Regions from separate parts of the Marilutibacter maris genome, predicted to be linked through region 2. Evidence: predicted binding sites of a transcription regulator. Region 2 holds the regulator's gene; each other region holds the start of a gene.
What was found. The regulator sigma-54, encoded in region 2, starts transcription at its own class of promoters, with help from an activator protein. The targets are predictions, from matches to a motif close to TGGCACGNGCNTTGC.

Region 1: the regulator sigma-54 is predicted to act here: its motif matches at 2,148-2,162, upstream of glnA (type I glutamate--ammonia ligase).
Region 3: the regulator sigma-54 is predicted to act here: its motif matches at 1,698-1,712, upstream of pgaA (poly-beta-1,6 N-acetyl-D-glucosamine export porin PgaA).

Annotation. Positions count from the first base shown of each region.
Region 1 covers NZ_CP029843.1:213,105-216,361, reverse strand. The annotation lists gene C9I47_RS00975 (TorF family putative porin) at 1-418, opposite strand, end outside; gene glnA (type I glutamate--ammonia ligase) at 695-2,104, opposite strand; gene C9I47_RS00965 (LacI family DNA-binding transcriptional regulator) at 2,347-3,257, shown strand, end outside.
Region 2 covers NZ_CP029843.1:1,035,115-1,038,371, reverse strand. The annotation lists gene lptB (LPS export ABC transporter ATP-binding protein) at 1-455, shown strand, start outside; gene C9I47_RS04665 (RNA polymerase factor sigma-54) at 599-2,026, shown strand; gene hpf (ribosome hibernation-promoting factor, HPF/YfiA family) at 2,193-2,522, shown strand; gene hprK (HPr(Ser) kinase/phosphatase) at 2,694-3,257, shown strand, end outside.
Region 3 covers NZ_CP029843.1:2,383,324-2,386,580, forward strand. The annotation lists gene hisS (histidine--tRNA ligase) at 1-860, opposite strand, end outside; tRNA gene C9I47_RS10510 (tRNA-Pro) at 1,082-1,158, shown strand; gene pgaA (poly-beta-1,6 N-acetyl-D-glucosamine export porin PgaA) at 1,818-3,257, shown strand, end outside.

The sequences.
Region 1 (3,257 bases), 820 kb from region 2:
AGTCGCCCGGGTACCAGTAGTGGATCGCGCCGACGTCCCAGCTGACGCCGCTGTCGGCGAACTCGCCGCGCAGGCCAAGGTAGCCGTCGAGTTCGAGCTGGCTGGAGATGTCCGGATCCGAGTCCGAAAGCCAGCTGATGCTGCTGCCCCAGACGCCGGCGTAGAAGCCGCTGTCGGTGGCGTACTCGACGCCGGCCTGCAGCGCGGGCTCTTCATCGGTCTGGGTGATGCCGCGGAACAGATAGTCGCTGGTCAGGCTGACCGATCCGGACAGCTCCCCTGCCCGTGCCTGCCCCATTGCCAGCATGGTGGCCATCGTCGCGATGGCGGTCAGCGCCGCGAGCGGCGCCGGTGCGGTTTCCCTGATCCCCTGGATGCGCCCACCGGGCGCATGGAATGCGGTGTGCTGAGACGACATGACGCAGGCTCCTCATAAGCGGTGGCCCCTCCCGTGGTCATTGGTCCGTGCTCGTTTTGCGTCGGCGTCCGCGTGCCGTTCGCTGTTTCTCCGGGCCGCAGTCGCCCGGCGCCGGGCATTGCCCGTCGTTTTCATGCCCTCCTGTGTTGTGGGGGTGGCGGCCGTCCGCTCCGCCGGGACCGGAGACGGTGGCCGGCTCTGCGTCCGGTCCACCGCCGCCTTCACCGGCCGACCGCGCACCCTGCGCGGCCAGCCGTTTCGATCAGTTCGCGCGCATCAGTTCGCGTAGTACAGCTGGTATTCCAACGGGTGGGTCGCGGCGCGGAACTTGGTGACCTCCTGCATCTTCAGCGCGATGTAACCGTCGATGAAGTCGTCGGAGAACACGCCGCCGGCCTTGAGGAAGTCGCGATCCTTGTCGAGCGCCTCCAGCGCCTGGTCGAGGCTGTGGCAGACGGTCGGGATGTTCTTCTCCTCCTCCGGCGGCAGGTCGTACAGGTCCTTGTCGCTGGGCGCGCCCGGATCGATCTGGTTCTTGATGCCGTCCAGGCCGGCCATCATCAGCGCGGCGAAGGTCAGGTAGCCGGACTGCACCGGATCCGGGAAGCGGAACTCGATGCGGCGCGCCTTCGGATTGGACACGAACGGAATGCGGCAGCTGGCCGAACGGTTGCGGGCCGAGTAGGCCAGCATCACCGGCGCCTCGAAGCCCGGCACCAGGCGCTTGTAGCTGTTGGTGGCGGCATTGGTGAAGGCGTTGATCGCGCGCGCGTGCTTGAACACGCCGCCGATGTACCACAGCGCCAGCTGACTCAGGCCGCCGTAGCCGTCGCCGGAGAACAGGTTCTTGCCGTCCTTCGCCAGCGACTGGTGCACGTGCATGCCGCTGCCGTTGTCGCCGACGATCGGCTTGGGCATGAAGGTCGCGGTCTTGCCGTTGCGGAAGGCGACGTTCTTGATGATGTACTTCATCATCAGCAGCTCGTCGGCCTTCTTGACCAGCGAGTTGAACTTGGTGCCGATCTCGCACTGGCCGGCGTTGGCGACCTCGTGGTGGTGGACCTCGACTTCGATGCCGACCTCTTCCAGGGTCTTGCACATCTCGGCGCGGATGTCGTGCAGCGAGTCGACCGGCGCGACCGGGAAGTAGCCGCCCTTGACGCCCGGACGGTAGCCGCTGTTGCCGCCCTCGTACTCGCGCGCGGAGTTCCAGTGCGCTTCCTCGGAGTCGATGTGGAAGAAGGTATGGCCCATCTCATTGCCGTAGCGGACCGAGTCGAAGATGAAGAACTCCGGCTCCGGGCCGAAGAACGCCTGCTCGGCGATGCCGCTGGCCTTGAGGTAGGCCTCGGCGCGCTTGGCGACGCCGCGCGGGTCGCGCGAGTAGGCCTGCATCGTGGTCGGGTCGAGCACGTCGCAGGTCATCACCAGGGTCGGATCGGCGGTGAACGGGTCCAGGAACGCGGTCGAGGCGTCCGGCATCAGCACCATGTCGGACTCGTTGATGCCCTTCCAGCCGTTGATCGAGGAGCCGTCGAACATCTTGCCTTCCTCGAACAGGCCGGCATCGACGATCGACTTGGGATAGGTGACGTGATGCTGCACGCCGCGCATGTCGGCGAAGCGCAGGTCGACGAATTCGACCTTGTGGTCACGGATGAGCTTTTCGACGTTCTCGAGCGACATGGAGGTACGGCCTTTCCGGTTGGAGGGGATACCCAGATAGATAGCAAGCCCTGTGCCAACCCACAGACTCTCGCAACCCATTGATTTAAAAACACTCCGGATCTGAGTTCGCACGCGATTGCACCAATGTGGTGCATCCCTTCCTGCCAATTGCACTAATATGGTGCAATCGCCGCACGGTTCCGGCCCCTCGCGACCGGGCCATTACACTGTTGCGGTTCCGTCCCAGGGAGGAGGGCCCGGTGGGCAGGCGCTCGAAGACCACATCCATCGACATCGCACATCGCGCCGGCGTATCGCAGGCGACGGTGTCGCGGGTGCTGCGCGGCAGCCCGCTGGTCAACGCCGAGACCCGGCGCCGGGTCGAGGAGGCGGTGCGCGAACTCAACTACAAGGTCGACCGCCACGCCTCCAGCCTGCGCACCCAGCGCTCGGGCACCCTCGCCCTGCTGCTGTTCGAGGACCCGACCCCGGACGACTCGCACATCAATCCGTTCTTCCTGTCGATGCTGGGCTCGATCACCCGCGCCTGCGCCCGCCACGGCCACGACCTGCTGGTCTCGTTCCAGCAACTGTCCGACGACTGGCACGCCGACTACGAGGACAGCATGAAGGCCGACGGCCTGATCCTGCTCGGCTACGGCGACTACCTCGCCTACCGCGGCAAGCTCGAGAGCCTGGTCGAGCAGGGCACCCGCTTCGTCCGCTGGGGCGCAGTGCTGCCGGGCCAGCCGGGGATCTCGATCGGCTGCGACAACCACCATGGCGGCCGCCTGATCGGCGAACACCTGCTCGGCCTGGGCCGCAAGCGGATCGCCTTCCTCGGCGACGCCTCCAGCCACTATCCGGAGTTCTTCGACCGCTACCGCGGCTGCGACGCCGCGTTGCGCGAGGCCGGCCTGGCCATGGAAGAGGGCCTGCAGGTGGATGCGGTCAGCTCGGAGGAGGCCGGCTTCGACGCCGCCCGCACCCTGCTGGAGCGTGCGCTGCCGTTCGACGCAGTGTTCGCCGCCAGCGACCTGATCGCGATCGGCGCGATGCGCGCACTGGCCGAGGCCGGACGGCGGGTCCCCGAGGACATCGCGGTCGCCGGCTTCGACGACATCCCGATGGCCCGCTTCGCCCAGCCCGCACTGACCACGGTGTTCCAGGA
Region 2 (3,257 bases):
GCAAGCTCGATGTCGCCGACAACATCCGGCTGGTGCTGGAACTGCGCGAGGACCTCGACAAGGCCGGTCGCGAACGCGAGCTGGCCAGCCTGATGGACGAGCTGCAGGTCACCCACGTCGCCGACCAGCTCGGCGCCAGCCTGTCCGGCGGCGAGCGCCGGCGCGTCGAGATCGCCCGTGCGCTGGCGGCGCGACCGCGCCTGATCCTGCTAGACGAGCCGTTCGCCGGCGTCGACCCGATCTCGGTCGGCGAGATCCAGCGAATCGTGCGCCACCTCAAGAATCGCGGCATCGGGGTGCTGATCACCGACCACAACGTGCGCGAAACCTTGGGAATCTGCGACCGCGCGTATATCCTCAACGACGGTGGCGTGCTCGCGCAGGGGGCTCCGGACACGCTGCTGGCGAATCCGGACGTGCGCCGCGTGTACCTGGGGGAAACCTTCCGTCTCTGATGCGGGGTCCCCGGTTGCCGGCGGCGCGACGCCCCGGCACGACCGCGGGGAGCGCGCATTGACGGCGCATCGCCTCGCGGCGGCGGGGGCGCAACGGCCGGGCGCCTGCCCCAAGCCCGACAGCCCGCGATCCCGACAAGGCCATGAAGCCCCGCCTCCAACCCTCACTCGGACAGAATCTGGTCATGACGCCGCAGCTGCGTCAGGCGATCCGGTTGCTGCAACTGTCCGCCGCCGAGCTGGAACTGGAGCTGGCCGACGCGATCGAGACCAACCCCCTGCTCGACTGGACCGAGTCGTCGACCGAGGTCGGCGCCGATGGCGATCCGGCGACCGAGGCCGGCACGCACGAGACCCGGGGCGAGGACGTACAGGTCGAGGCGGTCGACGAGTGGGCCCCGGGCGACGGCGAGCCCTGGTACGAACGGGTCGGCCCCTCCGACGGCGGCCACGACGACCACGCCGCCGAGCAGGTCGCCAGCGACGACACCCTGCACGACCACCTGCTGTGGCAGTTGCACCTGAGCCACCTGTCGCCGCGCGACCGCCGCATCGGCGTGATCGTGATCGAGGCGATCGAGGACGACGGCTATCTGCGCGAACCGCTGGACGCGATCGCGGCGTCGCTGGCGCCGGACATCCAGGCCAGCGAGGAGGAAATCCTCACCGTGCTGCACACGATCCAGCGTTTCGACCCGGTCGGGGTCGGCGCGCGCGACCTCGGCGAATGCCTGCGCCTGCAGCTGGAGCCGATGGCGGACGACACCCCCGGCAAGGCGCTGGCGCACCAGTTGGCCAACGGGCCGTTGCAGCGCCTGGCCCGGGTCGGCGTCGAGGGCCTGGCCCAGGAAATGAAGCTCGATCCGGGCGAGGTCGAGGTCGCGGTGCAACTGCTGCGCTCGCTCGACCCGCGTCCCGGCTCGCAGGTCGGCGGCACCGGCAACGACACCTACGTCGCCCCGGACGTGGTGATCTGGCGCCAGCACGGGTTGTGGCGGGTCTCGCTGGCCGAGAGCATGCGCCCGCGCATCTCGATCCACCGCGGCTACGAGGGCATGATCCGCGGCGCCAGCGCTTCCGACGCCAGCTACCTGCGCGGCCACCTGCAGGAAGCGCGCTGGCTGCTCAAGAGCCTGGAGGCGCGCGGCGAGACCCTGCTCAAGGTCGCCCAGTGCCTGATCCGCCAGCAGGCCGGCTTCCTGGAGTTCGGCGACAGCGCGCTGCGTCCGCTGACCCTGCGCGAGGTCGCCGCCGAGGTCGGCCTGCACGAATCCACCGTCTCGCGGGCGATCGCCCGCAAGTACGCGCGCACCCCGCGCGGCACCATTCCGCTGCGCGGCTTCTTCGCCTCCGGGGTCAGCAACGACAGCGGCGGCGAGTCCTCCAGCACCGCCATCCAGGCGATGATCCGCGGGCTGATCGATGCCGAGGATCCGCGCAAGCCGCTGTCCGATGCGCGCCTGGCCGAGACCCTCAAGACCTCCGGGGTCAGCGTGGCCCGGCGCACGGTCGCCAAGTACCGCGAGGCGATGAACATTCCATCGTCTCAGGATCGCGTGAGAATAGGCTGAGCGCGCCCGCCCGCCGGCGCCATCGCCCCGCCGCGGTACCGCCCATCGGGGTATGCCCGCTGCGGCGGCTATCGTGCGATGCTGTAGTTCCGGAGCCGCGCTGGCATCCGCGGCGGCACCCGGTTACCCACAGCGGTCAACATAGCCATCAACCAGGAGGTCTGCGATGCGTATCGAAACCCACGGCCAACAGATCGATGTCACTCCGGCCCTGCGCGACTACGTCGAGACCAAGCTGTCGCGCCTGGAGCGTCACTACGAGCAACCGTTGGACGTGCGTGCCCAGCTCAGCCTGGACAAACCCGAACACAAGGCCGAGGCGACCGTCAGCATCGCCGGCCGCACCCTGCATGCCGACGCCAACGCGATCGACATGTACGCCGCGATCGACCTGCTTGCCGACAAGCTCGATCGCCTGCTGCTGAAGCACAAGGAAAAGATGGTCGACCACCATCGTGGCGAGAGCCTGGCCCGCAACGGCGACCTCGGCGCCTGAGCCGGCGGGTCGGCGCGCGTCCCACCCGTCACCGCGCGGGCGTCATGGCCGGCTACCATGGCGCCCCGGCCCCAAGGCAGCGACCGAGTGAATGATCGACTGGACACGCCCTCCGACCCGCGCCAAGGATGCGCAGATGAGCAGAACACGGCACCGCCCGGGGCGCCGGGCATGAACGCGAGCATCAGCGCCGGCGAACTGTTCGAGCAGCAGCGCGAGCGTCTCGACCTGCGCTGGATCGCGGGCGAGGCCGGCGCCGCGCGGATGCTGGAGTCGGTGCAGACGGTCGCGCGGCGGCCGTCGCTGGCCGGCTATCTCAACACCATCTATCCGAACAAGGTCCAGATCCTCGGCACCGAGGAACTGGCCTGGCTGGACTCGCTGGACTCGCGCCTGCGCTGGGAGACGATCGAGAAGATCATCCAGTCGCGGCCGCTGGCGATGGTGATCAGCAAGCAGCAGCCCTGCCCCGAGGACCTGCGCGAGGCCGCCGAGGAGTCCGGCACCCCGCTGTGGGTCTCGCCGCGCCGCGGCCACGAACTGCTCAACCACATGCAGTACCACCTCGCGCGCACGCTGGCGCCGCGGGTGACCCTGCATGGGGTGTTCATGGAAATCTATTCGATCGGCGTGCTGATCACCGGCGAGTCCGGCTCGGGCAAGAGCGAACTGGCCCTGGAGCTGGTCACCCGCGGCCACCGGCTGGTCGCCGACGACGCCCCCGAGTTCACCCAG
Region 3 (3,257 bases), 1.3 Mb from region 2:
AGCGCGTAGTGATCCTCGGGCACACCCAGTGCGCGCACCAGCTCCAGCACCTCGCGCAACTCGGCGACGCCCTCGCGCAGGACCGGGTTCGCATCGGCGGTATCCAGCGCGTCGAGTCGGGCGATCGCGTCGGCGTGCGAGTCCGAGCGCACCTTCACGAACTCCAGGATCCGCGCGACCGCCGCGGCCGGCATGCCGAAGGCTTCGCCGGTCAGGGTCTCGCGCACATGGTCCTCGCCGCGCTTGTCGAGCTTGTCGACCTCGCGCAGCACCAGCGCCTGGCGCTCGGGATCGACGACGCCCTGGGCCTCGAAGAAGCCGCGCATCAGCTTGCGGTTGTTCATCTGGATGGTGAACTTGCCGATCGCCATCTCCGAGAACACCGCGTGGATCGCCGCCGGCATCTCGGCGTCGAAGCGCACGCTCAGGCTGTCCTTGCCGATCACGTCGATGTCGCACTGGTAGAACTCGCGGAAGCGGCCGCGCTGGGCGCGCTCGCCGCGATACACGCGCTGCATCTGGTAGCGGCGGAACGGGAACGCCAGTTCGTGTTCGTGCTCGGCCACGTAGCGCGCCAGCGGCACGGTCAGGTCGAAGCGCAGGGCCAGCTCCGGCAGCGCGTCGCCGCCGCTGGACTGGGCCTTTTCCAGCGCGCCGGTCGACTGCACGAAGTAGACCTGACGCTCGGTCTCGCCGCCGGACTTGGTCAGCAGCACCTCGGACAACTCCATGACCGGGGTCTCGACCGGCAGGAAACCGAAGCGCTCGAAATTGCGGCGGATCGTGTCGAGCAGGCGCTGGAAAGCGATCTGTTCGGGCGGCAGCAGTTCCATCACTCCGGCCGGGGTGCGTGGCTTGATCGGAGACGTGGACGAAGACGAACTGGACAAGAAAAGGCACTCCTGTCGGAACGGGCCGTACGCGGCGGGTGCGCCCCGGTCGCGCGGCAAGGGCATGCAAGCCCGACAGTCTACAAGCCCGGCCGTCGCCTGCGGCATTGCCGACGTGGGCGATGCGGAAAATTCTTCGCCGGCTATTGCCAGCTCCGGAACACCTCACTACAATGCCGGGCTCGGCACATCGGGGTGTAGCTCAGCCTGGTAGAGCGCTACGTTCGGGACGTAGAAGTCGCAGGTTCAAATCCTGTCTCCCCGACCACTTGCCGAAACGCATCAAAGGCTCTGAAAGCTGCAGATAATGCAGGACTTCAGGGCCTTTTTGCCGTCCGCCGTCCGGCGCCGTCCCGACATGCCGGAAGCGGGGGACGAGACGATCGGCCCTGCCCCTGCCCGATCGCTGCACGGACACGCTGCGCGCCGTCCCGGTTCGTTGCCGGCCCCGGACGCACCGGCATCCGGAGCGCACCGCCCCGGCCCGGCACTCCGCCCGCCTCCGCACTTGAGGATGGCCGCGGCAAGCCGGACGTCCGCCATCGATGCCCGCGCCCGGCACGGCCGACACGACGACTCGCCGCTCGCGCCCCCGCCGGCACCCCGGTGCGAAGCCGCGTACCTGTCGGTACCGACAGGCGACTTGCGGACCGATGCCGTCGGCATTCGGCCATCGGTCACACCGGCCCGGGCACCCCGCCTGCTAGGGTCGCCCCATGCTGCGGTTTAGATCGCATAGCTACCGGCATTCACGTAGATGAAGATTTCGTAAATCCACCCCACCCCGAACCACCGAACCGGGGAGAGTGGCACGGTGCTTGCGTCACAATATCCAGAAATGAGATGCAAGTCACATTATGGAATGTCTATCACGGACCGAGCATGCACCGATCTATTTCCAGTAATTTCAAACCCTTAGCCGTTTCCGTGGCGCTAGCCGCCCTGGCCTGGCCCCTCTCGACATTCGCATCGACCCCTGAGACGCCGCTGACCGAGATCCAGCAGCTGCGCGATCAGGGCCGCTGGCTGGACGCCCTGTCCGCTATCGGTCGCGCCCAGGACGATCGCCCCGACGACCCCGCGCTGTACCGGCTGCAGACCCTGACCCTGCTGGACCTGGGCAGCAGCTACCGGGCCTGGCGCCTGTACCGGGCGCGGCCGGAAGTGTTCGACGCCGACGAGGCGCGGCGGCTGCGCGGCGCCGGCACCGCGCGACTGATCAACTGGGGACGCCTGTACGCGGAGTCCGAGCAGGCCCGCGACGAGGAGCTGGCGCTGGCCGGACAGGCGCTGCGGACCCTGCAGGAATCGGGGCAGGAACCGGGCTCGGCCGACCTGCGCACCCGTTTCGACGAGATCGCCCTGCTCAACCTGCTGGAGCGGCACACCGAGGTGATCGAGCGCTACCGCGCCCTGCAGGACGAGGGCGTGGAGCCGCCGCCCTACGTGCTGGTCTCGATCGCCGGTTCGCTGCTGGCCGAACGCCATCCGGCCGAGGCGATCCCGCTCTACCGGCAGGTCGAACGCGCGATGCCCGACGCCTGGGACCCGCGCCTGCAATTGGGTTACGCCTATTCGGAAAGCGAGGATTTCGACGCCGCCTACGCCCACCTGGAGCAGCTCAAGGCCGCCGAGCCGGCCTGGCTGTACGCCCCGGGCGCGCGCCGGCCGCATTCCAATCCGCGCCACTACGACGCCGATCGCAACCTCGCCCTGATGCACCTGTACGGGCAGGACACCGCCGGTGCGCAACAGCGGCTGGAGTCGCTGGCCGCGATCGGTCCCAACAATGCCAGCCTGCAGACCGCGGTCGGCGAGGTCTACCGCCAGCGCGGCTGGAGCGAGCGGGCGCTGGAGCGCTTCCGCATGGCCGGCACCCAGGACCCGGAGCACATCGGTGCCCGCATCGGCCAGGTCGGCGCCCTGCTCGACCTCGACCGGGTCGACCTGGCCCGTCCGCTGCACGACCGGTTGCTCGCCGGCCACCCGCGCAACGTGCAGGTGAAGCAGATGGCCCGCGACTGGGACAAGCGCCTGGGCTGGCAGTGGCAGATCAATGCCTCCGCGGGCCGCAGCGACAGCCGCGACGGCGCCCCGGGCGTCTCGCCGCTGGGCAGCCGCGACGGCGGCCACTCGTTCGCGGTCCAGGGCCCGCTGCTCGGCGACCGCTGGCGCATCGCCGCCGAGGCCGGCGACACCTGGGCCGACTTCCAGGGCGTGCGCGTGCACGACCGCCGCGCCGGGGTCGGCGTCCGCTTCGCCCACGATCGACTGCGCGCGGCGGCCGGCGTCGATCGCATCCTCGACGACTGGACCGATGCCGACAGCGGCTACCACGTCAGCGCCGACTGGCGCCTGGACGACGCC